One region of the Streptomyces sp. CB03238 genome, then DNA from elsewhere that is predicted to be linked to it. Evidence: riboswitches for the same ligand, from Rfam matches in the RefSeq annotation. Region 1 holds a riboswitch; each other region holds the start of a gene.

What was found. Region 1 has a riboswitch for cyclic di-AMP ahead of BKD26_RS34425 (M23 family metallopeptidase). Riboswitches for the same ligand answer to the same signal wherever they lie in the genome.
Region 2: it holds a riboswitch for cyclic di-AMP, as region 1 does, so the genes downstream of both, BKD26_RS37435 (M23 family metallopeptidase) here and BKD26_RS34425 (M23 family metallopeptidase) in region 1, are expected to answer to the same signal.
Region 3: it holds a riboswitch for cyclic di-AMP, as region 1 does, so the genes downstream of both, BKD26_RS17895 (transglycosylase family protein) here and BKD26_RS34425 (M23 family metallopeptidase) in region 1, are expected to answer to the same signal.
Region 4: it holds a riboswitch for cyclic di-AMP, as region 1 does, so the genes downstream of both, BKD26_RS38805 (LysM peptidoglycan-binding domain-containing M23 family metallopeptidase) here and BKD26_RS34425 (M23 family metallopeptidase) in region 1, are expected to answer to the same signal.

What each region holds. Positions count from the first base shown of each region.
Region 1 is NZ_NBCN01000029.1:60,463-67,842, reverse strand. Features, by position in the region: gene trmB (tRNA (guanosine(46)-N7)-methyltransferase TrmB) at 1-362, shown strand, start outside; gene BKD26_RS34430 (PrsW family intramembrane metalloprotease) at 444-1,784, shown strand; gene BKD26_RS34425 (M23 family metallopeptidase) at 1,861-2,970, opposite strand; cyclic di-AMP (ydaO/yuaA leader) riboswitch at 2,982-3,116, opposite strand; gene BKD26_RS34420 (PP2C family protein-serine/threonine phosphatase) at 3,353-4,495, opposite strand; tRNA gene BKD26_RS34415 (tRNA-Met) at 4,667-4,740, opposite strand; partial or broken gene BKD26_RS42315 (HAD family hydrolase) at 4,941-5,083, opposite strand; partial or broken gene BKD26_RS42310 (transcriptional regulator) at 5,086-5,175, opposite strand; gene BKD26_RS39950 (hypothetical protein) at 5,745-6,053, shown strand; gene BKD26_RS39945 (hypothetical protein) at 6,678-7,220, opposite strand.
Region 2 is NZ_NBCN01000041.1:10,339-17,718, reverse strand. Features, by position in the region: gene BKD26_RS37450 (DNA topoisomerase IV subunit A) at 1-1,175, opposite strand, end outside; gene BKD26_RS37445 (pitrilysin family protein) at 1,439-2,776, shown strand; gene BKD26_RS37440 (pitrilysin family protein) at 2,803-4,167, shown strand; cyclic di-AMP (ydaO/yuaA leader) riboswitch at 4,376-4,539, shown strand; gene BKD26_RS37435 (M23 family metallopeptidase) at 4,553-5,350, shown strand; gene BKD26_RS37430 (GntR family transcriptional regulator) at 5,562-6,260, shown strand; gene BKD26_RS37425 (HPr family phosphocarrier protein) at 7,003-7,284, opposite strand.
Region 3 is NZ_NBCN01000009.1:88,861-96,240, reverse strand. Features, by position in the region: gene BKD26_RS17910 (nucleoside triphosphate pyrophosphohydrolase) at 1-640, shown strand, start outside; gene BKD26_RS17905 (cytochrome P450) at 637-1,890, shown strand; gene BKD26_RS42030 (transglycosylase family protein) at 2,071-3,006, shown strand; cyclic di-AMP (ydaO/yuaA leader) riboswitch at 3,266-3,444, shown strand; gene BKD26_RS17895 (transglycosylase family protein) at 3,448-4,149, shown strand; gene eno (phosphopyruvate hydratase) at 4,449-5,729, shown strand; gene BKD26_RS17885 (septum formation initiator family protein) at 5,823-6,293, shown strand; gene BKD26_RS17880 (DUF501 domain-containing protein) at 6,308-6,838, shown strand; gene BKD26_RS17875 (Ppx/GppA phosphatase family protein) at 6,835-7,380, shown strand, end outside.
Region 4 is NZ_NBCN01000054.1:492-7,871, forward strand. Features, by position in the region: partial or broken gene ispG (flavodoxin-dependent (E)-4-hydroxy-3-methylbut-2-enyl-diphosphate synthase) at 1-260, shown strand, start outside; gene dxs (1-deoxy-D-xylulose-5-phosphate synthase) at 284-2,176, shown strand; gene BKD26_RS38790 (aspartate aminotransferase family protein) at 2,173-3,558, shown strand; partial or broken gene BKD26_RS41895 (helix-turn-helix transcriptional regulator) at 3,657-3,836, shown strand; gene BKD26_RS38800 (tyrosine-protein phosphatase) at 3,874-4,686, opposite strand; cyclic di-AMP (ydaO/yuaA leader) riboswitch at 5,144-5,301, shown strand; gene BKD26_RS38805 (LysM peptidoglycan-binding domain-containing M23 family metallopeptidase) at 5,306-6,202, shown strand; gene BKD26_RS38810 (SGNH/GDSL hydrolase family protein) at 6,365-7,159, shown strand; gene BKD26_RS38815 (TetR family transcriptional regulator C-terminal domain-containing protein) at 7,273-7,380, opposite strand, start outside.

The sequences.
Region 1 (7,380 bases):
CGATCATCCTGCTGCGCGAGATGCTCACGCCCGGCGCCCTCGACGGCGTACGCGTGTACTTCCCCGACCCCTGGCCCAAGAAGCGGCACCACAAGCGCCGGCTGATCCAGCCCGAGTTCCTGAGCCTGGTGGCCACCCGGATGAAGCCGGGGGCGGTCCTGCACTGCGCCACGGACTGGGAGCCGTACGCCGAGCAGATGCTGGACGTGCTGACCGCGCACCCCGACTTCGAGAACACGCAGCCCGACGGCGGTTTCGCGCCCCGCCCCGCCTTCCGGCCGCTGACCCGGTTCGAGGGTCAGGGCCTGGACAAGGGGCATGTCGTGCGCGACCTGCTGTTCCAGCACGCGCAGCACGCGTAGCACGCGCAGCACGCGCAGCACGCGCAGCACGCGTAGCAATCCCGTCGCGGACTGTCAGTGGCGGTCGTTAGGGTCGTTCCCGTGTCCCAGTCGTCCGCGCGGCCGTCCGCGCACCAGCACCCGTCGCCGTATCCGGCCGTCCCGGCGTACGAACCGCAGCCGTCGTTCGACGCCGTGCCGGAGCGTGCCCGCTGGCGCTACAAGCCCCGCCGCGCCTTCTGGCGCAGCAAGGTGGTGCGGGCCTCCGCGGTCGTCATCGTGCTCGCCCTGTGCGGGCTGGTGATCCTGGCGCTGGTGCGGGAGCAGACCGGTACGGAGGGCTTCCTGGTCGGGCTGGGCCTCGCCCTGCTGCCCGTGCCGCTCCTCATGGCCGCGTTCCGCTGGCTGGACCGGGTCGAGCCGGGCCCGTGGGGCAACCTGCTGTTCTCGTTCGCGTGGGGCGCGTGCGCCGCCGCGCTGGTCGCGATCGTCGCCAACACCTTCGCGACCCGCTGGATAGCCACCGCCACCGCCGACCCGGCGTCCGCGGACACGCTCGGCGCGACCGTCATAGCGCCGATCGTGGAGGAGAGCGCGAAGGCGGCCGCCGTGCTGCTGGTCTTCGTCTTCCGCAGACGGGACTTCACGGGGATCGTCGACGGTGTCGTCATCGCCGGGTTCACCGCGACCGGCTTCGCCTTCACCGAGAACATCCTGTATCTCGGCAACGCCTTCGGCGAGGACCAGCAGATCGGCACGTCGGGGTTCGCGTCCGTCACGGCCGCGACCTTCTTCGTACGGATCGTGATGTCGCCGTTCGCGCACCCGCTGTTCACCGTGCTCACCGGCATCGGTTTCGGCATCGCCGCGATCACCGCGCGCCGCAAGAGGATCCGGCGGGTCGCGCTGCCGCTGCTCGGGCTGGTCCTGGCGATGGGCATGCACGCGCTGTGGAACGGCTCGGCGGCCTTCGGGCCGTGGGCGTTCTACGCCGTGTACGGGGCGTTCATGGTGCCCGCGTTCGGGCTGCTGACCTGGCTGGCGGTCTGGTCGCGGCAGCGCGAGCTGCGCACCATATCCGGCGAGCTCCCGGCGTACGCCGCGGCGGGCTGGCTCACGCCCGCGGAGCCGCTCGCGCTGTCCTCGATGCGGGCGCGCGGTCTGGCCCGTGGGTACGCGGCGCGCTGCTTCGGCCCGGCGGCGGCCCGGGCGGTCGGCGAGTACGAGGCGTTCGCGACGTCGCTGGCGTTCCTGCGCCACCGGGCCCGCCGGGGCGTGGTGGGCCCGGACTTCATGGCGCGTGAGCAGGAGCTGCTGCACCACCTGTGGCAGCGCAAGGAGATAGCCGGGCCGGCGCTGACGTACGCGGCGCAGGCCACCGGCCGGGTGTGGACGCCGCCGCCGCATCTCAACTACGGCGGCTACAACCCGTACCGGTACTGACCACAAAACCGGCAGCCCTGGCGTCGGGGGGTGTGCCGCCAGAGCTGCCGGAGTGCGAAAGCGCCGGACGGGATTCTCAGACGGTGAGGCCCTTGCCGCGCAGCCAGGCCAGCGGGTCGATCCCGTCGCCGCCCGCGGTGTGCACCTCCAGGTGCAGGTGCGGCCCGGTCACATTGCCGGTGGCGCCGACCCGGCCGATGGTCTCGCCGGTGCCGACGGTCTGCCCGGCGCCGACCGTCATGGACGACAGGTGGCAGTACCAGACCTCGGTGCCGTCCTCCAGCTCCAGGACGATGCGGTAGCCGTACGAGCCCGACCAGCCGGCCGACTTGATGGTGCCGCCGTGCACGGCCTTGGCGGGCGTACCGGTGGGCGCGGCGAGGTCGAGACCGGTGTGGTAGCCGGAGGACCACATGTTGCCGGCCTGGCCGTAGGTGGAGGTGATGGTGTACGAGGAGGTCGGCAGGGACCAGCTGGAGGCGAGCTTGGCCAGCCGCTCCTCCTCCGCGGCCTTCTCGGCCGCCGCCGCCTTGGCCGCGGCCTCCGCCTCGGCCTTGGCCTTCTCCTCGGCGGCCTGCTCCTGGGCGGCGGTCGCTTGCGCCTTCGCCTCGGCCGCGGCCTGCTCGGCGGCGGCCTTCTCGGCGGCCGCCTTGGCCTCGGCGTCGGCGGAGGCCTGCTGCTGCTCGGCCTGCTGGAGGATCCGGGCGCGCAGTGCCTCGCCGGCGTCCGCGCCGCTGCTCTGCTGCCCGGCGTCGGCACCGGCGGTGCCGGTGAGGGTGGCGTTGGTGAGCGGGGCGGAGTCACCCTGGCCGGGTCCGTCGGAGTCGTCCGAGTCGTCGGACATCAGGGCGCCGATGCCGGGCAGGGACTCGGCGTCGGGCAGGTTGTCCGTGACCACGTCTGGCAAGGATATGGAGACCGCGGGCTTGTCCTGCGCGGTGGCCATGCCGCCCGCGCCGACCGCCGCGATGACGCCGACGCCGAGGACGGTGGAGCTACGGGCGAGGCCGCCGCGCTGCTTGGCGACGCGGTGCCGGCCGCGGACGGGGCGGACGGTCTCCTCGGTGGGGTTCCATTCCTCCCACTGCCCGTTTACGGGTGCGGCGTCCGGGACACCCGAAGAGTTGAACGAGCCGATGGAGCCGTACGGAGCTTCGGGGGCTGGGGCAGGGCGGTTGGACGCCACGGAGGCGCACTCCTTTCCTTCCTTCTCGCCTACCGGGTTAGCTGACGGGTTCGGAGCAGGAAGGTCTCCTACGGGCCCACTTCGGCCCGATTCACCCCAAGGTGGTGGTTCCCCGGTTCCCTTGCGGAATTCGGCGCACGCGCGCGGTGCCGTCTCTTGCGACGGCTGGGACGACCGCGCTGCGTTATCGAACGTTAATAGACGCGGGCTCCGGATTCCAAGCTGTTCCTACTGATCATTAACTACACGGGCCCGGGATTTACCAGGCCACAACCGGGCACAACCGGGCGAGTTGACCGCACATCAGAAACATTCCCCGGGCACAGCAATTCTGACGGTGCGTCACGTGTTATGCGCAGCGACACATGGTCACTACGGAGTGCTACGGCACCACCGGCATCGTCCGCCGCCGCTCCGGCTGCCCCTCCGCCGGCCGGCTCACCGCCAACAGCGCCAGGTCGTCGGTCGCCCCGCCGCCCGTATGCCGCCATACGTCGGTCACCAGCGCGTCCAGCACCGCGTCGGGCCCCGGGAAGAGCCGCCCCGCCAGCCGCGCGACCGGGTCGTAGAAGACACCGTCCGCGTCCCGCGCCTCGGAGAGCCCGTCCGTGTAGAAGAGCAGCGTCGCCCCCGCCGGATACGGCACTTCGTACGCCCGGTCCGGCCACGTCCCCAGGTCCGCCATGCCCAGCGGCAGCGCGGGCTCGGCCTGCTCCAGCAGCTCGACGCGCCCGTCCGCGTACAGCATCAGCGGCTCCGGGTGCCCCCGGTCCACCACCCGCACCACGGCCTCCCCGCGCGGGATCTCCGCCAGTACGGCGGTGGTGAACCCCTCGAACGCGTCCAGCCCGTCCCGCCGCGTCCCCTCCCGCGCCAGCGCCCGCTCCAGCCGCTGCGCCACGCCCTCCAGCGAGCTCTCCTGCTCGGCCGCCTCCCGGAACGCCCCGATGACCACCGCCACCGCCTCGACCGCCCCCATGCCCTTCCCCCGCACGTCCCCGACCACCAACCGCACCCCGTACGGCGTGTCCTGCACCGCGAAGAGGTCACCCCCGATGAACGCGTCCGCCTGCGCCGCCTCGTACCGCGCCGCCACCTGCAACCCCCCGATCCGCTCGGCGGGCGTCGGCAGCACGGCCCGCTGCGCGGTCTCGGCGATCACCCGCGCCGAGGCGAGCCGCTCACCACTGCGCCTCACGACCCGGTTGATCAGCAGCGCGAGCCCCGCGACCACCGCCACGGTGAGGATCTCGGTGAGGGCGTGCACCTCGTCCAGGGTGCCGTTGCCCAGGTGCAGGAACAGCACGGCCAGCACGGCGGACAGACCGGACAGCAGCGTCGTACGGGCGGTGAACAGCGGCGCCGCGACGAGCGGGGCGGCGGCGAACAGCGGTACGGCGGTGAAGTGCGGCGGGGTCCACACGTCGTACACCACGCCCCCCGCGATCAGCAGCGCGGGCAACGCGCGGACGAACCGCCGGACCCCCTCCGGCCCGTCGCCGCCGTCCCGCGCTCGCTGCCCCACCACTGGTCTCCTGCCCGCTCCGCCCACGGCTGCGGACGGTACCGCGCCCCACCCAGGCTGACCGGAGCCGCGCCGCGCGGCGACTCGCCATCCGCCGACCGAGCGACACACTCCACTTGCCCGGGGCATGACGAAGGCCCGGTGCGCAATGCACCGGGCCTTCGTCTTCAGTAGCGGGGACAGGATTTGAACCTGCGACCTCTGGGTTATGAGCCCAGCGAGCTACCGAGCTGCTCCACCCCGCGTCGTTGTGAACACCACCTTACGCCATCCGGCGCACGTTCCCTAACCAATATCCCTGGCAGCTGCCCTGACGCGACCAAAACGGCCACGGTGACGCCCGTGGTCGGGAAAGGAGCGTGACGGACGCGACTGTGGCCGGGGGCGGCGGGAAGCCAGGCCCCCCGGGCGCCGGGCGGCACGGGGCCATCTGGTCCTCCGAATTCGTGACCGCTTGTGGGTCGGCCTCGGTGCTGTACTTCTTGCCGAGGGAGTTGACGTCCCCGGTGCGGGTCTCCTGAGAGTCGTGTCACGACCGCCCGCCATCCACCAGCCGGTGCGGCGCGTGTGTTTGAGCGTCCCCGCCTGGGGATCGCGTACCGGATGCTCTCGAGCTCTCGACGGGCTTGCGGCGAGAGATCGCGGCTGTCCAACATCATCGGCAGGCGGTCGCGTAGGGCAGTACATCGAACTCGGCTCCCCACCGAGGCCCGCGACTTCGGGCTGACGGTCACCGCTCACTGCCAGCAGGTATGGCTGCATCATCCGGAACGGATCATCGAGTCCGCGCCGGTCCGCGAACCCGCGGCTTGACGTACCGCCCCGGCCGGCCGGGGCTTCGTTACTCATGATCGTCGGGCTCTGGGGCCGGCAGACGATTATCAGAGCCCCGGGAGTGACGTCAGCCCCAGGTCGGGGAACGCCTCTGACCTGGGGCTGAATGGTAGGCCGTGTGGGACTCGAACCCACAACCAACGGATTAAAAGTCCCCCCAAGATCATGACGCGAGGTGCCGACGCCTGCCAGGCGGTCCCGGCGTGCCTGGTCAGAGCGCTTCAGGTCAGATCAACATGCTGCCTGGTCCAGCCCATGTCGACCCGTCCGCGCACGCATCGCTCACGCAAGCGGTCCCTGCGTTGAGACGCCGCATGGGCAGCGGCGTGCCGACAAGGCCGAGGGTGAAGGAAGCGCACTGGGCGTCTCGTGTTGGGGCGGAGCGGTCAGATCGACGCATGCGAAGCGGAGGGGGGTGAGCACCGAGGTGATGGCCTATGCCTCGTCCCAAAAGCCCGGTGGGGCATCCGCCCTGCGCCTGGATGCCGTGAGCGTCAACCTAAGGGGGCTGGGCCGCTACGGAGAGGCTCGAAACTCAGTCAGCGGTGGGCCTGGATCGCTCACGCGTGAGCAGGAGAACAGCTACGGCCGGGGCGGCTCCGACTACGGCCTGGGCAACGAAACCTTCGGTGAAGGCCATCTCCAAGCGCACGGCGTCTCCCAAAAAGACGCTTACGGCCAGCAGGAATACCACGGGCACCAGGGCCACGGAGAAGGCCACTGACGAGGCCCACCGTGCGGCGCTCACCGTCCACGGTCGGCCTGCCGACATGCGCATCCCCGCGATAACCAGAACTACTCCCGTGAGAGCGAACACCGGTACGCCGAGGGCAACCGTGTCGCTACGTGCGACGAGGAAGGCAGACAGCCCGAGGTACCAGACACCGGCAATGAGAGGCGGGAACGCCACGCGTGTCCTTCCGGGTGGCCGGGGCCGACAACTTGTGTGTGCCGGCCCCGGTGGTGGTCAGTCGGATGCCGGGGTGCCCGGCCTTATCCGCACGTGCTCAGTGGTCTCGCCGTTCGGTCCCTTTTCGATCCAGCGTTCCTCAGCAGTAGCGGACCGGGGGGCAGGCGGCGGACCAGGGGGGAAGTTTAAGTCTGACTTGACCCTCACGGGTTTCCCGTTGGCGTCCTTGAGGGGCTTGCCGTCAGAGCCCATTACGGGGAAGTCTTTCGGCATCTTGGCCGGATTTATGGTCCCGTCCGGGTTGACCCACTCCGGTGCTGGCGGAGCGGGTGGCCGCTCTGTGCTGCCGGAGGCCATCGCCACCGACGCCGCACCGCCCATCACCAGTAGGGCTGCCGCTACACCCAGTGCTGTCTTCTTCATGGTTCTCCTCCGGTTCTACGGTTCGATCCAGTGTTGACCGGACCAAATCGGCACGTTCTTGCCGTACCACGTGCCTTGGTAGTAGACAGCCGACGCGCCCTTGGTGGCGTAGTAGCCGCCCGCACACGGAGGCGCAGGGAAGTCGACGGACACCGTAATGCTTGAAACATTCTTGGTGGTGTAGATGCCGTTCATTTCCTGTCGGCACACGTACCACTGGCTGCCACTCCACTTGAAGTACTGGAAGGCCGCGCCAAGGTTTCCGGCTGGACGGCTCCATGGCAGGATGCACGCACCGGTCGCGGGTTCGGAGAGGGACGCGACCCCGTCGACTTTGAGGTAACCGGCGTCGGCGCCCCCGTGGGAGACCTCGGATCGCGTCCAGAGGCAGTTACTGGTGTCCGTATTGGACCAAACCATGTCGCGTTCGTATACATAGTGCGCGCTGGCGCTCGTCGCGGTGGTGAGGACGAGCAGGAGCGCTGCGGGTAACGCGAGCAGGGCAGTCAGGGCCCGCCCGCGCCTTCTTCCGAGTAACGGTGATGTTGTGGACGTCAAGCTTCCGCCTCCCGTCTGCATGGCTGGCGCCCCTGACGATCAGAGACGTCATGAACACGGCATACACAGCCTGGCCTACACCAGTTCGCCTCGCAAGCGATTTCCGAGAGTCGTTTATAACGATGAGCTTCGGGCGCGCAGGGGTACGCGGAGGAACGCG
Region 2 (7,380 bases), on a different contig from region 1:
TCGACCAGGTGCAGCCGGTCGCGCTTCTTGGTGCGCCGGAACTCGCTGCGGCGCCGGACCACCTCGAAGCGGTGGTCCAGGTAGACCTCCAGCAGTTCCTTCAGACCCAGCGTGAGCGGCTGCCCGTCGACCAGGGCCACATTGTTGATGCCGAAGGACTCCTCCATCGGCGTCAGCTTGTACAGCTGCTCCAGGACGGCCTCCGGGATGAAGCCGTTCTTGACCTCGATGACCAGCCGCAGCCCGTGCTCGCGGTCGGTCAGATCCTTGACGTCGGCGATGCCCTGCAGCTTCTTGGCCGCCACCAGGTCCTTGATCTTGGCGATCACCTTCTCCGGGCCGACCGCGAAGGGCAGTTCGGTCACGACGAGGCCCTTGCGGCGCGCCGTCACGTTCTCCACGGTCACCGTGGCACGGATCTTGAAGGAGCCGCGGCCCGATTCGTACGCGTCCTTGATGCCGGACAGGCCCACGATCCGGCCACCCGTCGGCAGGTCCGGACCCGGCACGTACCGCATCAGGGTCTCCAGGTCGGCGCCCGGGTGCCTGATCAGGTGCCGGGCGGCGGCGATGACCTCGCCCAGGTTGTGCGGGGGCATATTGGTGGCCATACCGACCGCGATCCCGGACGCGCCGTTGACCAGCAGGTTCGGGAAGGCGGCGGGTAGCGCGACCGGCTCGCGCTCCTGCCCGTCGTAGTTCGGGTTGAAGTCGACGGTGTCCTCGTCGATCGACTCCGTCATCAGGGACGTCGCGTCGGCCATCCGGCACTCGGTGTACCGCATGGCGGCCGGCGGGTCGTCGTTGCCCAGCGAGCCGAAGTTCCCGTGCCCGTCCACCAGGGGCAGGCGCATCGAGAACGGCTGCGCCATGCGCACCAGGGCGTCGTAGATCGACGCGTCACCGTGCGGATGGAGCTTGCCCATCACCTCACCGACGACCCGGGCGCACTTCACGAAGCCGCGCTCGGGCCGCAGGCCCATCTCGTTCATCTGGTACACGATGCGGCGGTGCACCGGCTTCATGCCGTCGCGGGCGTCCGGCAGGGCCCGGGAGTAGATCACCGAGTACGCGTACTCGAGGAAGGAGCCCTGCATTTCATCGACGACGTCGATGTCGAGGATCTTCTCCTCGAAGTCGTCTGGCTGCGTGGTCTTCGTGCTGCGGCGGGCCATCGCGGCTGCGGCTCCTTCACCAACAAGGTTGATCTGACGCGGACCATTGTGGACCGTCCCACTGACAACGCCGACCGCGACCCGGAAGAGGGACGGAACGCGGATCCGGGAACTTCGCCAGGTGTCAGTGCGCTTGCATACAGTGGCAGGACTTCCACAGCGGTCCGCCGCAGGTCGCAGCAGCTGCATAGAGTGGCAGGGGACATCCACAGCGGCCCGCAGCTGGACTTTTTCACAGAGCGATCGAAGGGACGTACATGCCCATGGGTCACACGGCCACAGCCCAGGCCGGCTCCGGCGGCCTGACAGCGACCGAGCACCGCCTGGCCAACGGCCTGCGCGTGGTGCTCTCCGAGGACCACCTGACCCCGGTCGCCGCGGTCTGCCTCTGGTACGACGTCGGCTCACGCCACGAGGTCGAGGGCCGCACCGGCCTCGCCCACCTCTTCGAGCACCTGATGTTCCAGGGCTCCAAGCAGGTCCAGGGCAATGGCCACTTCGAGCTGGTGCAGGGCGCCGGGGGCTCCCTCAACGGCACCACCAGCTTCGAGCGCACCAATTACTTCGAGACCATGCCCGCCCACCAGCTGGAGCTGGCGCTGTGGCTGGAAGCCGACCGGATGGGCTCCCTGCTCGCCGCGCTCGACGACGAGTCCATGGAGAACCAGCGGGACGTCGTCAAGAACGAGCGCCGCCAGCGGTACGACAACGTTCCGTACGGCACGGCCTTCGAGAAGCTGACCGCCCTCGCCTACCCGGAGGGCCACCCCTACCACCACACGCCGATCGGCTCCATGGCCGACCTGGACGCCGCCACCCTCGAGGACGCGCGGAACTTCTTCCGTACGTACTACGCGCCGAACAACGCCGTCCTGTCGGTCGTCGGCGACATCGACCCCGAGCAGACGCTGGCCTGGATCGAGAAGTACTTCGGCTCCATCCCGTCCCACGACGGCAAGCAGCCGCCGCGGGACGGGACGCTGCCGGAGGTTATCGGCGAGCAGCTGCGCGAGGTCCTCGAGGAGGAGGTCCCGGCCCGCGCCCTGATGGCCGCCTACCGGCTCCCGCACGACGGCACGCGCGAGTGCGACGCCGCCGACATCGCCCTCACCGTCCTGGGCGGCGGCGAGTCGTCGCGGCTGCACAACCGCCTGGTGCGCCGCGACCGTACGGCCGTGGCGGCCGGTTTCGGCCTGCTGCGCCTGGCCGGCGCGCCCTCGCTCGGCTGGCTGGACGTGAAGACGTCCGGCGGGGTCGAGGTGCCCGACATCGAGGCGGCCGTCGACGAGGAGCTGGCCCGGTTCGCCGCCGAGGGCCCCACGCCCGAGGAGATGGAGCGCGCCCAGGCCCAGCTGGAGCGCGAATGGCTGGACCGGCTCGGCACGGTCGCCGGCCGCGCGGACGAACTGTGCCGGTTCGCCGTGCTGTTCGGCGACCCGCAGCTCGCCCTGACCGCCGTCCAGCGCGTCCTGGACGTCACCGCCGAGGAGGTGCAGGCGGTCGCCAAGGCCCGCCTCCGCCCCGACAACCGCGCGGTGCTGGTCTACGAACCGGTCAGCACCGACGACAGCGACCAGGAAGAAGAGGGGGCCGACCAGTGAGCGACGCCGCTGTGTCCCTGACGTCCATGGAGTTCCACCCGCAGCCCCGGCCCGGCACCGCCAAGCCGTGGGCCTTCCCCGCCCCCGACCGCGGCTCCCTCGGCAACGGCCTGACCGTGCTGCGCTGCCATCGCCCCGGCCAGCAGGTCGTGGCCGTCGAGATCTTCCTCGCCGCCCCGCTCGAAGCCGAGCCCGAGGGCCTCGACGGCGTCGCCACGATCATGGCGCGGGCCCTGTCCGAGGGCACCGACAAGCACTCGGCGGAGGAGTTCGCCGCCGAGCTGGAGCGCTGCGGCGCCACGCTCGACGCGCACGCCGACCACCCCGGCGTACGGGTCTCCCTCGAAGTCCCCGTCTCCCGGCTGGCCAAGGCCCTCGGGCTGGTCGCCGAGGCGCTGCGGGCCCCCGCCTTCGACGACAGCGAGGTCGAGCGCCTCGTCCGCAACCGGCTCGACGAGATCCCGCACGAGATCGCCAACCCGTCCCGTCGCGCCGCCATGCAGCTGTCCAAGGAGCTGTTCCCGGCCACCTCCCGTATGTCGCGCCCCCGCCAGGGCACCGAGGAGACCGTCGCCCGCATCGACGCCGCGGCCGTTCGCGCCTACTACGAGGCGCACGTACGCCCCGCCACCGCCACCGCGGTCGTTGTCGGTGACCTCACCGGCGTCGACCTCGACGCGGTGCTCGCCGACACCCTCGGCGCCTGGACGGGCGACACGGCCGAGCCCCGCCCCGTACCGCCCGTGACGGCCGACGACACCGGCCGTGTCGTCATCGTCGACCGGCCCGGCGCTGTACAGACGCAGCTGCTCATCGGCCGTATCGGCCCCGACCGGCACGACCGGGTCTGGCCGGCCCAGGTGCTCGGCACCTACTGCCTGGGCGGCACCCTCACCTCCCGCCTGGACAAGGTCCTGCGCGAGGAGAAGGGCTACACCTACGGCGTACGGGCCTTCGGCCAGGTGCTGCGCTCCGGCCCGGAGGGCGGCGCGGCCATGCTCGCCATCAGCGGCTCGGTCGACACGCCCCACACGGGTCCGGCGCTCGACGACCTGTGGAAGGTGCTGCGCACCCTCGCCGCCGAGGGCCTGACCGACGCCGAGCGCGAGACGGCCGTCCAGAACCTGGTGGGCGTCGCCCCGCTCAAGTACGAGACGGCTGCCTCCGTCGCGGGCACCCTCGCCGACCAGGTCGAGCAGCACCTCCCGGACGACTTCCAGGCCCAGTTGTACGCCCGGCTCGCCGAGACGGGCACCGTGGAGGCCACCGCGGCGGTCGTCAGTGCCTTCCCGGTGGACCGTCTGGTCACGGTCCTCGTTGGTGACGCGGCTCAGATCAAGGAGCCCGTCGAGGCGCTCGGCATCGGCGAAGTGACGGTTGTCACCGGCTGATTGACGCGCCTCTCCTCCAGGAGGGGTTATGTGGGACCCCGGCATCGGGCGATGCCGGGGTCCCGGCCATATGTCCGCTTTGTTGCGGAGGTTCGGTGTCTGCCCTGTGGCGTGCGCTACAAAAAACCGTGTCCGTTTGGTGATTGAAAGATCAGCCGCTTAGCGTCTGATGCGCTGTCCGACCGGTACCCGCCGCACCCGCGGCACCGGGCAGCGATCGCCGAGTCCCCGTCCGGCGCGAGCCTGGGGAGCCGGGGACCCACGCAGTCCCTGGGGTGAATCGGACGCCTTCGCACCCGTGCGGAGGGGCCCGTAGGAGACCTTCCTGCTCCGAACCCGTCAGCTAACCCGGTAGGCGAGAAGGAAGGAAAGGACCAGCCACTTCATGGCGTTCACCCGTGCCACCGGGAAGCACCGTGCCCCGAGCCGCCCCGGCTTCCTGAGCCGCAAGAGCGCACACGTCGCCGGAGTCGCGGCCCTCGCCACCACCGGCGTCGTCGGATCCCTCGCTTCCCCGGCGCTCGCCGCCAACAAGGACGCCGCTCCGCTCTCGCTCGAGGACACCGGCCTCAACCAGGCGATCATCACCGACACACTCGCCGAGCGGGTCGACGCCCAGGCCGAGGCCCAGGAGCTGGAGGCCCAGGAGGCCGCCGCCAAGGCCGCCGCCCAGGCGAAGGCCGAGGCGGAGGCGAAGCGCAAGGCCGAGGCCCGTGTGAAGGCGGCCCGCGAGGCCAAGGAGCGCGCCGACCGCGAGGCCGAGCGCCAGCGGCTCAACGCCTTCCAGCTCCCCGTCGCCGGCACGTACGTCAGCACCGGCTACCAGACCGGCGGCGCCATGTGGTCCTCCGGCAGCCACACCGGCATCGACTTCCACGCCGCCTCCGGCTCCCGCGTGGTGTCCGTGGGCGCGGGCACCGTCGTCGAGGCCGGCTGGGGCGGCGCGTACGGCAACAACATCGTGATCCGGATGAACGACGGTACGTACACCCAGTACGGCCACCTGTCCTCCATCAACGTCTCGGTCGGCCAGACCGTCATGCCCGGCCAGCAGATAGGCCTCTCCGGCTCCACCGGCAACTCGTCCGGACCGCACCTCCACTTCGAGGCCCGTACGAGCGCCGAGTACGGCTCGGACATCGACCCCGTCGCGTACCTCCGGTCGCACGGCGTGAACGTCTGACCCCGCCCCTCTCCCCTCGTTCTGCGAAGGCCCCGGCTCGGGAAACGAACCGGGGCCTTCGCCATGTCCGGGCAACCCGGGGGCGGCCTCCTGGCCAAAAAGAACTCCATGGTTTACGGGTGGCTATCGGAAATTCCGTCCCGCTGCAATAGAGTCACTGAACAGGCGTCAATCAGCTGAGTTTCGCGCGGATTAAGTTGGGGGTTCTGGTATGCGCATTCCAGCGCACTCGGTATGCACGGCGATCCGCGACGACATCGTCACCGGCGTGTTCGAGCGCGGCAGCCGGCTCACCGAGGAGCAGCTGGCCCGCCGCTACGGCGTCTCGCGCGTCCCGGTCCGCGAGGCGCTGCGCACCCTGGAGTCGGAGGGCTTCGTCACCACCCGCCGCCACGTCGGCGCGTGCGTCGCCGAGCCCACCGAGCAGGAGGCGGCCGACCTGCTGGAGATGCGTACGCTGCTGGAGCCGCTGGGCGCCGCGCGCGCCGCCCAGCGCCGCACCGACGCACATCTGAAGGTGTTGCGCGGCCTGGTCAGGCTGGGCCAGGAGCGGGCGCGCCGTGGCCAGGGGGAGGACCTCCGCTCGCTGGGCGGCTGGTTCGACGAGACGCTCGCCCAGGCGTCCGGCAGCCCGGCGCTGACGGCGCTGCTCACCCAGCTCCGGCACAAGATCGCCTGGATGTACGCGGTCGAACAGCCGGCCCAGCCGGTGGAGGCGTGGGCCGAGCACGGCGCGATCGTGGACGCCGTCGCCCGCGGCGACGCGGAACGCGCCCGCGCGCTCACCGCCCTCCACGTCGAGCGCTCGCTGACCGCGCACCGGCTGCGCCGCCAGGAACGGCCCGAGCGGCCGGCCGGGCGTGTGAGGACCTCGCAACATCGCGTAAACACCGCGAGCGCCCGCAATTAACAGCGGCGCCGTATACAAAGACGGGGGAATTCCTGAGGCACGGAATTCCCCCTGCCCGGAAATGGTCGCCCATAAAAGGAGACCTCGCGCACCGGACCGTGGCCGGCCCGCCGAACCGGATGACGTAAGCGGCACGGCGCCGCGCCGAATGCGGCCGACAAGCGCCCCGTGGCGACGTCCGGGGGTTGCCCGTCAGGCCGACGCGCCCGGGGTGCCGTAAGCGACCTGTGGCGGCGAGGCGCCCGTGCCGCACGTGACGGGTGGGGCCTGCGTCGGCGCCCGAAGCGGCTCGTGGGGTCGACGCGTTTGAGGTGACCGTTGTGGCCAGTGGGGCGGAGGCGCTTGAGTGCCCGAGGCGACCGGTGGGGTCCACGCGCCAGGCGCCCATCGCGGCGGGTCGTCCACGGGCCTGAGGCGCCCGAAGCGGCCGGTTGGCCACGCGCCAGGCGTCCCGAAGAGACCGGTGGGGTCCACGCGCCAGGTGCCCGCCAGGTGCCCGTCGTGGCCGGTGGGGGCGAGTGCAGCGCCCTGCTCTCGGGCGGCCGGCGGTGGCCTGGGCGGCGGGGCCGACCGCCGTGGTGCCCGGGTCGGCCGCCCGGGCCGTGTCGCGTGCGGCCCCGGCGCGCTCAAGGCGCGTTGTCGCGCCAGGACGAGCGCCCCGAGGCGGCAAAAAGCGGAGCCGTACCGCCCGGGTCCCGGGGATGCGGCTCCGCTCTGATGCAGGTGGGGGTGACCGGGAGGGTCAGACGGTCTCGGGGAGTTCCTCGAGGCCCTCGGCAACCAGCTTCGCCAGACGGTCCAGGGCGGCGTCCGCGCCCTCCGCGTCCGAAGCGAGCACGATCTCCTCGCCGCCCTGCGCGCCCAGGCCCAGCACCGCGAGCATCGACGCGGCGTTGACCGGGTTGCCATCGGCCTTGGCGATCGTCACGGGGACGCCGGCGGCCGTGGCGGCACGGACGAAGATGGAGGCGGGGCGGGCGTGCAGGCCCTCGGCCCAGCCGACGTTGACGCGGCGCTCAGCCATGGTGTTGCCCTTCGAGTCTTGGCGGGTTGTCTAGACCAGTTGTGGAATCCAGTCTCTCATGTCCGGCAGAGTGCTCGAACCGGCCTCCACGCCGGG
Region 3 (7,380 bases), on a different contig from region 1:
CCTGCCGGGCGCCCGGCTGCTGGACCTCGTCGAGGTGATGGACCGCATCCGCCGCGCATGCCCCTGGTCCTCGCAGCAGACCCACAAGGGCCTGGCGAAGTACGGCATCGAGGAGGCGTACGAGCTCGTCGAGGCCATCGAGGACGGCGACCGCGACGAGCTGCGCGAGGAGCTCGGGGACGTGCTCCTCCAGGTGGTCTTCCACGCGCGGATCGCCCAGGAGCACGAGGAGGAGCCGTTCTCGATCGACGACGTGGCCGGCACGATCGTCGACAAGCTCATCCACCGCCACCCGCACGTCTTCGGCGAGGAGCGCGCCGAGACGCCGGAGGAGGTCAAGGAGCACTGGCTGCGGACGAAGGCGATCGAGAAGCGGCGCGCGTCGGTGACCGACGGCGTCCCGCTCGGCCAGCCGGGCCTCGCCCTGGCGGCCAAGCTCGCGAGCCGGGTCCGCAACGCGGGCCTGGACGTCCCGCTGCCCTCCGGCGACGGCCTCGGCTACGAGCTGCTGGCCCTGGCGGTACGGGCGGAAGCGGCGGGCGTGGACCCGGAGGCGGCGCTGCGGGCGGCCGGCCGGGCCTACCGGGACGCGATCCGCGCGGCGGAAGCCGCCGGGGCGCCGGATACCGTCGAGGAGTGACCGACCGGAACCCCCCGCCCGCCGCGCCCGAGCTCTTCACCTGGGAGTTCGCCACCGACCCGTACCCCGCCTACGCCTGGCTGCGGGAGCACGCGCCCGTGCACCGCACCAAGCTGCCCAGCGGGGTCGAGGCGTGGCTGGTGACCCGGTACGCGGACGCCCGGCAGGCGCTGGCCGACCAGCGGCTGAGCAAGAACCCGGCGCATCACGACGAGCCCGCGCACGCCAAGGGCAAGACCGGCATTCCGGGCGAGCGCAAGGCCGAGTTGATGACGCATCTGCTCAACATCGACCCGCCGGACCACACCCGGTTGCGCCGCCTGGTCTCGAAGGCGTTCACGCCCCGCCGCGTGGCCGAGTTCGCGCCGCGTGTGCAGGAGCTCACGGACCGGCTCATCGACAACTTCGCTACAAAGGGGAGCGCGGACCTCATCCATGAGTTCGCCTTCCCGCTCCCCATTTACGCCATTTGCGACATGCTGGGCGTGCCCCGCGAGGACCAGGACGACTTCCGCGACTGGGCCGGGATGATGATCCGGCACGGCGGCGGGCCGCGCGGCGGGGTGGCGCGGTCGGTGAAGAAGATGCGCGGGTACCTCGCCGAGCTGATCCACCGCAAGCGGGAGGATCCGGGCGACGACCTGATCTCGGGGCTCATCAGGGCCTCGGACCACGGCGAGCACCTCACCGAGAACGAAGCCGCCGCGATGGCCTTCATCCTCCTGTTCGCCGGTTTCGAGACCACCGTGAACCTGATCGGCAACGGGGTGTACGCCCTGCTGCGCAACCCCGGCCAGCGCACCGCGCTCCAGGACTCCCTCGCCGCCGGAGAGCGCGGGCTGCTGGAGACCGGGGTCGAGGAACTGCTGCGCTACGACGGGCCGGTGGAGCTGGCGACGTGGCGGTTCGCGACCGAGCCGCTCACCATCGGCGGCGAGCGGATCGCGGCCGGCGACCCGGTCCTCGTCGTGCTCGCCGCGGCCGACCGGGACCCGGAGCGGTTCACCGAGCCGGACACCCTCGACCTGGCGCGGCGCGACAACCAGCACCTGGGGTACGGGCACGGCATCCACTACTGCCTCGGCGCACCGCTCGCCCGGCTGGAGGGGCAGACCGCGCTCGCGACGCTGCTCACCCGCCTCCCCGACCTTCGGCTTGCGGTGGATCCGGCCGATTTGCGGTGGCGTGGGGGGCTGATTATGCGGGGACTGCGCACACTCCCGGTCGAGTTCGCCCCTATTGAGAAGTGACGCTCCGTCAGAACTGTGATCTTCGCGTAATCTCCGCTGCATCGACTTGTGACTGGCGTTCGAATGCCGCTACGTTCACCCCCACCTCAGCAGTCACGCGAAAGGCAGCACCGCATGCGCTCCGGGAACGGCCGGCACCGACGACCCCGTCAAGCCCCCGCCATCGTCGTCGCGGCAGGGGTGACCGGATCCGCCATCGCGCTCCCGCTGCTCGGCGCGGGTTCCGCGTCGGCGGCGGACGCCACCACATGGGACCGGGTGGCCGAATGCGAGTCCGGCGGCATGTGGAGCGCCGACCTCGGCAACGGCTTCTACGGCGGCCTGCAGATGTCGCAGGAGACGTGGGAGTCGTACGGAGGTCTCGCCCACGCCGCGCGCCCCGACCTCGCCAGCCGCACCGAGCAGATAGCCGTCGCCGAGAAGGCCTACGCCGCGACGGGCGTCAAGATGTGGGAGACCTGCGCCCCCATCGCGGGCCTGGGCGGCGCCACCACGACGCCCGAGGCCGACCTGGGCATCGTGCCCACCGCGCCCGGTGAGACCGCCCCGGCGGCGCCCGAGGCGACGGACCCCGCCGAGACGCTCGAGGACCCGGGCGCGCCCGAGGCGTCCCAGCCGGCCGACCCGGCCGGGACGCTCCTGCCCACCGAGCCCACCCCGGCGACGCCCGACCCGACCGGGACCCCCACCGGGACCCCGACCGGGGACCCGGCCCAGAGCCCCGCCCCCGGCACCGGCAAGCACCGCGGCGAGGCCGACCCGGAGGAGCCCGCGGCGACCGACCCGAAGGCCCCGGCCGCCCCTGCCACACCGGAGGGCGAAAGCACCACCAAGCCCAGCGGACCCACCGATCCCACCGATACCGGCAATTCGGTCACCGGGCGCGAAAACGACGGGCATGCCTCCCGGGGTGACGGGGCGACACGCGACCCGGGGAACGTCGAGCCCGGCGCGTACACCGTCCGTCCCGGCGACAACCTCTGGACCATCGCGGACGAGCACCAGTTCCCCGGTGGCTGGTCGGCCCTCTATGAGGCCAACAAGGACACCGTCGGCGCCGACCCGGACCTCATCCTTCCTGGCCAGAGCCTGGAGCTGACGCCGGATCAGCCCTGAGCGCGGGGTAAATGTCCGCTTCTGTGTAAGTGAGACATGAATCTCTTCGCCCCAACTGGCGCGCCAACGCCGACCGAACCGCACAATCCGCCCGTCACCTGCGTAAACGCCCGTCAAGGGCAGGCGCGTACGGGCGGATTGACCCCGATGTCCGTCTTTGAACTTCGGGGAGGTCTGTGTCTACCGTCGTGACCGCTCGCCACCGCGGGCCCCATCGACCGGAACGCCGAATCCTGCCGCCGGTCGACGGGAACAGTCGTCGCGTCACGCGCCGAAGGCAGGAGCGGGGGACCCAAGGTAAGTGCCGGCCCGGCAGTCATGGAGACATGGCACCGACAACCGGCTTGGGGTGAAGCCGCGCGCACAGCAGTGCCGCGCGGCCGGGCAGCTCACGCCCGAACCCGACAGCTCACCTCGCAGGCGTCGGTGAGGAGATGTCCCATGCTGTTCTCCAGCAAGGCCAAGCACCGTCGCCCCTCCAAGGCCGCCCGGTTCGCCGCGTTCGCCGGCATCACCGGTGTGGCCGTCGCCGCCCCGCTGATGGGCGCCACGTCCGCCTCGGCCGCCACCGCCGCCGAGTGGGACAAGGTCGCCCAGTGCGAGTCCGGCGGCAACTGGTCCATCAACACCGGCAACGGCTACTACGGCGGTCTGCAGTTCTCGGCCTCCACCTGGGCCGCGTACGGCGGCACCGCGTACGCCCCGACCGCCGACCAGGCCTCCAAGTCGCAGCAGATCGAGATAGCCGAGAAGGTCCTCGCCGGCCAGGGCAAGGGCGCGTGGCCGAGCTGCGGCGTCGGCCTGTCCAACGCCTCGTACGACGGCGGCGGCGCCGAGCAGGCCCAGCCGCAGCCGCAGCAGGAGCGCACGGCCGAGCAGCCCACCACGCGCAGCGAGCAGCGCACCGCGCCGAAGGCCGAGGCCGCTCCTCAGGCCGCGCCGAAGAAGACCGTCACCACCCCGACCGGCAAGAAGGTCGAGAAGGGCGACGGCGAGTACAAGGTGAAGGCCGGCGACACCCTCAGCATCATCGCCGCCGAAAAGAAGGTCGCGGGCGGCTGGGAGAAGCTCTTCGAGCTGAACAAGGACATCGTCGACGACGCCGACCTGATCTACCCGGGCCAGCAGCTCCACCTGAGCTGAGCCCCGCGCACCACCCCGGCCCGGCGTGTCCTTCCCCTGTATGCGCCGGGCCGGGGTTTCCCGTCGCCGCACCTGCCGCACCCGCCGCACCCCTGAGCGACCCCCCGCACACCACGGCTACCAGCCAGTAAGTTTCGTGGCGTTTTGCCCGTAATGCCGACTCGTGAGCCCTTTTTCGTCCCAGGAGGCGGGCGTCGGCCGGCTCCGGCCCTCAGGGCGGTTAGGCTCTTGCCGCAAGGCCAAAGAGACCCTGCACCGCATGCGTCACATTTTGCGTCACATCCCAGAAGGAGATGCTCGTGCCGTCCATCGACGTCGTCGTAGCCCGGGAAATCCTGGACTCCCGAGGCAACCCCACGGTCGAGGTCGAGGTCGGCCTCGACGACGGCAGCACCGGCCGTGCTGCCGTCCCGTCCGGTGCGTCCACCGGAGCGTTCGAGGCCCTCGAGCTCCGCGACGGTGACAAGGACCGCTACCTCGGCAAGGGTGTCGAGAAGGCCGTCCTCGCCGTCATCGAGCAGATCGGCCCGGAGCTCGTCGGCTACGACGCCACCGAGCAGCGGCTGATCGACCAGGCGATGTTCGACCTGGACGCCACCCCGGACAAGTCGTCGCTCGGCGCCAACGCCATCCTCGGCGTCTCCCTCGCCGTCGCGCACGCCGCCTCCGAGGCGTCCGACCTGCCGCTCTTCCGCTACCTGGGCGGCCCGAACGCGCACCTGCTGCCCGTTCCGATGATGAACATCCTGAACGGCGGCTCGCACGCCGACTCCAACGTGGACATCCAGGAGTTCATGATCGCCCCGATCGGCGCGGAGTCCTTCTCCGAGGCCCTGCGCTGGGGCGCCGAGGTCTACCACACCCTGAAGAAGGTCCTGAAGGAGAAGGGCCTCTCCACGGGTCTGGGCGACGAGGGCGGCTTCGCCCCGAACCTCGACTCCAACCGCGCCGCCCTCGACCTCATCCTCGAGGCCATCAAGCAGGCCGGCTACGCCCCGGGCAAGGACATCGCCCTGGCGCTCGACGTCGCCGCGTCCGAGTTCTACAAGGACGGCGCCTACGAGTTCGAGGGCAAGTCCCGCTCGGCCGCCGAGATGACGGACTACTACGCCGAGCTCGTCGACGCGTACCCGCTGGTCTCCATCGAGGACCCGCTGTTCGAGGACGACTGGGACGGCTGGAAGACCATCACCGAGAAGCTGGGCTCCAAGGTCCAGCTCGTCGGTGACGACCTGTTCGTCACCAACCCGGAGCGCCTGGCGCGCGGCATCGAGGAGAACGCCGCCAACGCCCTGCTGGTCAAGGTCAACCAGATCGGTTCGCTGACCGAGACCCTGGACGCCGTCGAGATGGCCCAGCGCAACGGCTTCAAGTGCATGATGTCGCACCGCTCCGGCGAGACCGAGGACGTCACCATCGCCGACCTGGCCGTCGCCACCAACTGCGGCCAGATCAAGACCGGCGCCCCGGCCCGCTCCGAGCGCGTCGCCAAGTACAACCAGCTGCTGCGCATCGAGGAGATCCTCGACGACGCGGCGGTGTACGCGGGCCGCAGCGCCTTCCCGCGCTTCAAGGGCTGATCTCCGCACCAGCCTCCGTACGTCCCCGGCCACGGTCCCGTACCGTGTCCGGGGACGTACGTACGTAACGGGCAAGGGGAGGCGGGTAAGCACATGGCCCGGGACCGGTTCTCCACCGCGACCAGGCTGCGACTGCTCGGCGAGCAGACCGCCGCCCGCGTCTACCGCTCCCAGAGCCGACGGCACGACCGCCGCTCCCGGCTCACCGGCCGCGCGGCCTTCCTCGCGCTGGTCGTCTGCTCACTCGTGGTGGCCCTGGCCTACCCGATGCGCCAATGGGTGTCCCAGCGCGCCGAGATCGCCGAGCAGGAGCGGCTGGCGGCCGAGGCGAGCGAGCGCGTCGAACGGCTGCGCGACGAGAAGGCGCGGCTCCAGGACGACGCGTACATCAAGCGCCTCGCCCGCGAGCACCTGCACTATGTACTCCCGGGGGAGACCGGCTACACGGTCATCGACCCCGACGCGGTGCGCCAGCGCCGCACCGACCAGGGCGCGGCCGACCGCCCCTGGTATTCCAACCTCTGGGACGGCGTGGACACCGCCGACCGCACCGACCGCAAGTAGAACCCAAGGCAGGCATGGAAACGCCCCCTCCGCAGACCGAACGCACCGAGCCCACCGAGGCGGACGTCGCGGCGTTCAAGGAACAGCTCGGCCGCCCGCCGCGCGGCCTGCGCGCCATCGCGCACCGCTGCCCGTGCGGCAACCCGGACGTGGTGGAGACCGCGCCCCGGCTCCCGGACGGCACGCCGTTCCCGACGACGTACTACCTCACCTGCCCGCGCGCGGCCTCCGCGATCGGCACGCTCGAGGCGAACGGCGTCATGAAGGAGATGTCCGAGCGGCTCCAGACCGACCCGGAGCTGGCCGCCGCCTACCGCGCGGCGCACGAGGACTACATCGCGCGCCGTGACGCCATCGAGGTGCTGGAGGGCTTCCCGAGCGCCGGCGGGATGCCGGACCGCGTGAAGTGCCTGCACGTGCTCGTCGGTCACTCGCTGGCCGCCGGCCCCGGCGTGAACCCGCTGGGCGACGAGGCCATCGCGATGCTGCCGGAGTGGTGGGCCAAGGGCCCCTGCGTCAGTCCGCAGAAGGAGGACGACCAGTGACCCGGGTCGCCGCCATCGACTGCGGTACGAACTCCATCCGCCTCCTCGTCGCCGACGTCGACCCGGCGAGCGGCGAAGTCACCGACCTGGACCGCCGGATGACGATCGTCCGGCTCGGCCAGGGCGTCGACAGGACCGGCCGGCTCGCGCCCGAGGCGCTGGAGCGGACGTTCGCCGCGTGCCGCGAGTACGCGGCCGTCATCAAGGAGTACGGGGCGGAGAGGCTGCGTTTCGTGGCGACCTCGGCCTCGCGCGACGCCGAGAACCGGGACGACTTCGTCCGGGGCGTCATGGACATCCTGGGCGTGGAGCCCGAGGTCATCAGTGGTGACCAGGAGGCGGAGTTCTCCTTCACCGGGGCGACCAAGGAGCTGAAGGACGCCGGCGCGGGGGAGTACCTGGTCGTGGACATCGGAGGCGGCTCCACGGAGTTCGTCGTCGGCGACTTGCACGCGCGCGCCGCCCGGTCGGTCGACATCGGCTGCGTACGCCTGACCGAGCGTCATGTGCGCAGCGACCCGCCGTCGGAGGCCGAGGTGGCC
Region 4 (7,380 bases), on a different contig from region 1:
CCGGCCTCGACGGCCTGGAGGTGCCGCTGCGCGTCGCGGTCATGGGCTGTGTCGTCAACGGCCCCGGCGAGGCCCGCGAGGCGGACCTGGGGGTCGCTTCCGGCAACGGCAAGGGCCAGATCTTCGTCAAGGGCGAGATCATCAAGACCGTGCCCGAATCCAAGATCGTGGAGACCCTCATCGAAGAGGCGATGAAGATCGCCGAGCAGATGGAGAAGGACGGCGTCATGTCCGGAGAGCCCGCCGTCACCGTGAGCTGACCGCAGCAGAGAGGGGCCCGAGCGTGACGATTCTCGAGACCATCCGGGGGCCGCGCGACCTCAAGGCGCTTGACAGCGCGAAGCTCGACGAACTGGCCGAGGAGATCCGGCAGTTCCTGGTCCATGCCGTGGCGCGGACCGGGGGCCACCTCGGCCCCAACCTGGGCGTCGTGGAACTCACCATCGCCCTGCACCGGGTCTTCGACTCGCCCGTCGACCGCGTCCTGTGGGACACCGGCCACCAGAGCTACGTACACAAACTGCTCACCGGCCGGCAGGACTTCTCCAAGCTGCGCGGCAAGGGCGGCCTGTCCGGCTACCCCTCCCGTGAGGAGTCCGAGCACGACGTCATCGAGAACTCCCACGCCTCCACCGTGCTGGGCTGGGCCGACGGTCTCGCCAAGGCACGCGACCTGCGTGGCCGGACCGACCACGTCGTCGCCGTCATCGGCGACGGCGCGCTCACCGGCGGCATGGCGTGGGAGGCGCTCAACAACATCGCCGCCGCCAAGGACCGGCCGCTGATCATCGTCGTCAACGACAACGAGCGCTCCTACGCACCGACGATCGGCGGCCTCGCCGGCCACCTCTCCACCCTCCGTACCACCGACGGCTACGAACGCTTCCTGGCCTGGGGCAAGGACGTCCTGCGCCACACGCCCGTCATCGGGCCGCCGCTGTACGGGTCGCTGCACGGTGCCAAGAAGGGGTTCAAGGACTTCATCGCCCCCCAGGGCATGTTCGAGGACCTCGGCCTGAAGTACGTCGGCCCCATCGACGGGCACGACATCGCGGCCGTCGAGTCGGCGCTGCGCCGCGCCAAGCGGTTCCACGGCCCCGTCCTCGTCCACTGCCTGACCCAGAAGGGCCACGGTTACGGGCCCGCCCTGGAGGACGAGGCCGACCGGTTCCACGCCGTCGGGGCCATGGACCCGCTGACCTGCGAGCCGCTCACGCCCGCCGCAGGCCCGTCCTGGACGTCCGTGTTCGGCGACGCGATCGCCGAGATCGGCGCCGAACGGCCGGACGTCGTCGCCCTCACCGCCGCGATGCTGCACCCGGTGGGGCTGACGAAGTTCGCCGAACGGTTCCCCGACCGGGTGTGGGACGTCGGCATCGCCGAGCAGCACGCCGCCGTCTGCGCGGCCGGGCTCGCGACCGGCGGCCTGCACCCGGTCGTCGCCGTCTACGCCACCTTCCTCAACCGCGCCTTCGACCAGCTGCTGATGGACGTCGCCCTGCACAGGTGCGGCGTCACCTTCGTCCTGGACCGGGCGGGCGTCACCGGCGTGGACGGGCCTTCGCACAACGGCATGTGGGACCTGTCCGTGCTCCAGGTCGTGCCCGGGCTGCGGATCGCCGCCCCGCGCGACGCCGAGCAACTGCGCGCACAACTGCGCGAGGCGGTGGACGTGGCCGACGCGCCCACCGTGCTGCGCTTCCCGAAGGAGCCGGTGGGGCCCTCCCTGCCCGCCACCGGACGGATCGGCGGCATGGACGTCCTGCACCGGGCGGACGACCCGGACGTGCTGCTGGTGGCCGTCGGCGTCATGGCGCCCGTGTGCCTCGGGGCGGCCGAGCTGCTGGCCGGGCGCGGCATCCGCTGCACCGTCGTCGACCCGCGCTGGGTCAAGCCCCTCGACGAGCAGCTCGCCCCGCTGGCCGCAGGGCACCGGCTGGTCGCCGTCGTCGAGGACAACAGCCGCAGCGGGGGAGTGGGCTGGGCGGTCGGGCAGGCGCTGCGCGACGCCGGGGCCGACGTACCGCTGCGGACCTTCGGCATCCCGGAGCAGTTCCTGGCACACGCCAAGCGCGGCGAGGTGCTGGCCGACATCGGGCTCACCCCGGTCGAGATCGCGGGACGGATCAGCGGAGCGCTGGCACGCACGTCGGCACGCAAGGAGAACGACGCATGAGCAAGAAGTTCGATCTGACGGCGCTGCTCGCCGACCGGGGCGCCGAGGGCTACGACCTGCACGCCCGTCACCTCAACCCCCAGCTGTCGCGCATGCTCCATACGATCGGCTTCGACAAGGTCTACGAGCGCGCCGAGGGCGCCTACTTCTGGGACTCCGACGGCAACGACTACCTCGACATGCTCGCCGGCTTCGGCGTCATGGGGCTGGGCCGGCACCACCCCGTCGTACGCAAGGCCCTCCACGACGTCCTCGACGCGGAGCTGCCCGACCTCACCCGCTTCGACTGCCCGCCCCTGCCGGGCCTGCTCGCCGAGAAGCTGCTGACGTACTCGCCGCACCTGGAGCGGGTGTTCTTCTCCAACAGCGGAACGGAGGCGGTGGAGACCGCGCTGAAGTTCGCCCGGTACACCACCGGCCGGCCGCGCGTCCTGTACTGCGCGCACGCCTTCCACGGGCTGACCACCGGCTCGCTCTCGGTCAACGGGGAGAGCTGCTTCCGCGACGGCTTCGACCCGCTGCTGCCGGACACCGCCATCGAGCTGGGCGACCTGTCCGCGCTGGAGCGGGAGCTGAAGCGGGGCGACGTGGCCGCCCTCATCGTCGAGCCCATCCAGGGCAAGGGTGTGCACGAGACCCCGCCCGGGTTCCTGCGCGCCGCCCAGGACCTGCTCCGCAAGCACAAGGCGCTCCTCATCGCCGACGAGGTGCAGACCGGCCTCGGCCGGACCGGCACCTTCTACGGCTACCAGCACGAGGACGGTGTCGAGCCGGACCTGGTGTGCGTCGCCAAGGCGCTGTCCGGGGGCTATGTGCCGGTCGGCGCCACCCTCGGCACGGACGAGATCTTCAAGAAGGTGTACTCGTCGATGGACCGGGTGCTCGTCCACTCGGCCAGCTTCGGGGCGAATGCCCAGGCGATGGCGGCGGGGCTGGCGGTGCTGTCCGTCCTCGAGGACGAGGAGATCGTGGCGAACGCCCGGCGGACCGGAGAGCTGCTGAAGTCACGGCTCGCCGCGCTCGTCGACCGCTACGAGATGCTGTACGAGGTGCGCGGCCGCGGCCTGATGATCGGGATCGAGTTCGGCCGCCCGTCCTCGCTCGGGCTGCGCAGCCGCTGGACCATGCTTCAGGCGGCCCGCAAGGGCCTGTTCGCCCAGATGGTCGTGGTCCCGCTGCTGCAGCGGCACCGGATCCTCACCCAGGTCTCCGGCGACCGGCTCGAGGTGATCAAGCTGATCCCGCCACTGATCATCGGCGAGCGGGAGGTCGATCGGTTCGTCGAGGCGTTCACCACCGTCATGGACGAGGCGCACAGCGGTGGCGGCCTGATCTGGGACTTCGGCAGGACGCTGGTGAAGCAGGCCATCGCCAACCGCTGACTTCTGGCGGAAGGGAGGCATGACCACTTCCTCCGCGGCCGGGCGGTCCGCGGCCGGGCCGTCGCGCGGCCGGGCCGTCCCACGCGTCGTCCGCCGCGCTGCCGGACGTCACGCCCCAGCGGCGGGCGCTGCGGCGGGGGCCGCACCCTGGGGCCGCCGCACAGCGCGCCGGGCTGTCCCCGGCGCACCTGTCACGGCTGGAGACCGGCCGCCGGATCCGTCGCTGCACGATGCTGCTCGGGTTCGCCCGCGTCTACGGTACGGCCGCTTCCGCTCTTCGAGCGCGGCGCCGGACAGGCGATCAGCGCGCTCGTCTCAGCCCTCGTCGAGAAGGCGCTCGCGCAGCCGCTCCCGGGTCTCGGGGCTGAGCTTCAGCCCCTCGGTCAGGTAGCGGTCGGTCGAGCCCCAGGTCTCCTCGATGGTCGAGAACGCCGCCGCCAGGTACTCGATGCGGGCGTCGAACAGCGGGCTGAGCAGCTCCATGACCTCCGGCGACATACCGGCCGGGGAGCTGTCGCTGCGGCGTACCTTGTAGCGGCGGCGCGGGTCGTTGGACTTGAGGTAGTCCTCCTCGATCGCCTCGCGCTCGACGCCGACGGCCAGCAGGGACACCGCTATGGACAGCCCGGCCCGGTCCTTGCCGGCCGCGCAGTGCATCAGGGCCGGGACGCTGTCCTCGGCGAGCGCGTGGAGGACCCGGCTGTGCTCGGCGGTGCGCTCCTTGATGATCATGCGGTACGAGGCCGTCATCCGGGCCGCCGCCTGGCCGTCCGCCAGGATCGAGCGCAGCTGGTCGATGTCGCCGTCGCGGACCATGATCCAGAACTCGGCGCCGTCGGCCGGGTCGGAGAGCGGGATGTTCACGTTCCGTACGCCGGGCAGGTCGACGTCCGGGCCTTCGAGCTTCTGGTCGGCGGCGTTGCGGAAGTCGAAGATCGTGTGCAGCCCGAGACCCGCGAGGAAGGCCGCGTCCTCGCCGGTGGCGTGCGCGAGGTGGCCGCTGCGGTAGAGCCTGCCCTGGCGCACGCGCCGGCCGTCCACGGTCGGAAGCCCGCCGACGTCACGGAAGTTGCGCACTCCGGTCAGCTCGGGCTCGATCGACGGGACCTGCGGCAGCTGCTGCGTCACGGGGGCTCCTGACGTGTGTGTGGTCGGCGCCGGCGGCCGACGATTGTCGCGTTCCGACGATACGACATGGGTTCGTCGGGCACGACGGGGGGATCTGTCCTACTACGCCATGGTTTGGCTGCCCGGCTGTGAAGGCGGTGGGATTGAGAAGTCTCGTCAAGGAATGACACTTCTGTCCGTATTAGGGCATTAGATATAACGTGCCCTGGTCGCAAGGGAGATGGGCAGGACCACGTGAGCAGCGTCATAACCGTGACCGTCCGTGGCGGGGCGCCCTTCATGAATTCCGTGCACACAAAGGGAATACATGATCCGTAATCCACGGAGGGTGACCGGAATTCCGGCGCGGCCGCATCGCTCGGAATGCCGGGGAGAAAGCAGCGGCTTGTTCACGTCGAGCCGCCTCGCTTACGGTCACGGCAATCCGGCCGGACCGCCGAATCCTGCCGCCGGTCGGAATTCCCACCCACCCACGCGTGGCAGGAGCGGGGGACCCAGGTAGTACGCCGACCCCGGAATTCCGGGACCGGCTCGGGGTGAAGTCGCGTCCACGGCGCGGCCGGACAACTCCAGTCCGAACCCGACAGCTCACCTCGCAGGCGCCGGAGAGGAATTCGCCATGCCCGCGAAGGGTAAGCACCGCCGTCCCAAGTCCAGCTCCATTACGCGTGGTTTCGTCGCCGCCGGTACCGGTGGCGCAGCCATCGCCCTCCCGCTGCTCGGCGCCACCGGCGCGCACGCCGCGGAGAAGGCCGCCCCGGCCGCCGCTCCGCAGCAGGCCGTCGCCGCCGCGGCCACCGCCGCCAAGGCCGCCCCCGCAGCCCCGGCGAAGAAGGCCGCGCCGCGCACGTACACCGTGGTCGCCGGCGACTACCTCTCCAAGATCGCCCGCAACAAGAACGTCAAGGGCGGCTGGCAGAAGCTGTACCAGGACAACCGCCAGGTCATCGGCGAGGACCCGTCGCTGATCCTCCCGGGCATGAAGCTCACGCTCGGCGTCAAGTCCACGGCGGCTCCGGCGAAGGCCGCCCCGGCCAAGCCGAAGGCCGACGAGACCCGCACCGAGAGCCGCGCCTCGCGCTCCGCCGCCAAGGCCGAGGCCCCGGCGGCCTCGGGCTTCACCGCCCCGGTCTCCGCCGGTGTCACCACCCCCTACCGTGCCTCCGGCTCGATGTGGTCCTCCGGCTACCACACCGGTGTCGACTTCGCCGCCTCCTCCGGCACCAGCGTCAAGGCCGTCGGCGCGGGCACCGTCGTGTCGGCCGGCTGGAGCGGCGCGTACGGCAACGAGGTCGTCATCCAGCACGCCGACGGCACCTACTCGCAGTACGCCCACCTCTCCTCGCTGACCGTCTCCTCCGGTCAGACCGTGAGCGGCGGCCAGGAGATCGGCCTGTCCGGCTCCACCGGCAACTCCAGTGGCCCGCACCTCCACTTCGAGATCCGCACCAGCCCCAGCTACGGCTCGGACATCGACCCGCTGGCGTACCTCCGCCAGCACGGCGTCTCCATCTGACGACGGCTCTGAGCGAGAGCACTCCGCCCGGCACCGCCTCCCGGTGCCGGGCGGAGCCGTATTCCGGGCTTGGGTGAATCTTGACCGGTGGTAAAAATCACTCCCCGTCAACCCCTCCTTACGGTCGCGTAGGTCACATCACCGGGTGAATGATGTGCTCCCGTGGCAGACGATTCGAGATTCAGAGACAGTGACGTATTCGGGTCGTACGCGGCGATCGGTGACAGCTTCACCGAGGGCGTCGGAGACCCTGGGCCCGACGGAACGTTCGCCGGCTGGGCGGACCGCCTCGCGGTGCTGCTCGCCGACCGGCTCCCGGAACCCGAGGAGTTCCGGTACGCCAACCTCGCCGTGCGCGGGCGGCTCCTCGACCAGATCGTGGAGGAGCAGGTGCCGCGGGCCAAGGAACTCGCCCCCGACCTGGTGACCTTCTGCGCGGGCGGCAATGACATCATCCGGCCGGGCAGCGACCCGGACGACGTCGCCGAGCGCTTCGAACGAGCGGTCGCCGACCTGACGTCCGCGGTCGGCACGGTCCTGGTGACGACCGGGTTCGACACCCGCACCGTGCCGGTGCTGCGCCGGCTGCGCGGCAAGATCGCCACGTACAACGGGCACGTCCGCGCCGTCGCGGACCGCTACGGCTGCCCCGTCCTGGACCTGTGGTCCCTCAAGACCGTCCAGGACAGGCGGGCCTGGGACGCCGACCGGCTGCACCTGTCGCCCGAGGGTCACACCCGCGTCGCCCTCCGGGCCGGTCAGGTCCTGGGCGTCGACGTCCCCGCCGACCCGGACCAGCCCTGGCCGCCCCTTCCGCCGCGCGGCCCCCTCGAACTCCGCCGCGACGACATCCAGTGGGCGCGCGAGTACCTGGTCCCGTGGATCGGCCGCCGCCTGCGCGGCGAATCCTCCGGCGACCACGTCTCGGCCAAGCGCCCGGACCTGCTCCCGCTGTAGGTAACGGGGGACTTGGGCGCCTCCTTGAACGGGGGCTCCCTGGGGCGGGCCTTCCGGCGCCGGGCTCCTGGGCGGGCCTTCCGGACCCGCGCCCTGGCACGGGCGCCGGGCCATCAGGCGCCGGGCGGACCAGACGTGCCGGACGCGCCCGGTGCGCTGGGCGTGTCGCGCGCGTTCGACGTGCCGGGGGCGACGGGCGGGACCGCCGGGTGGCCGAGTTC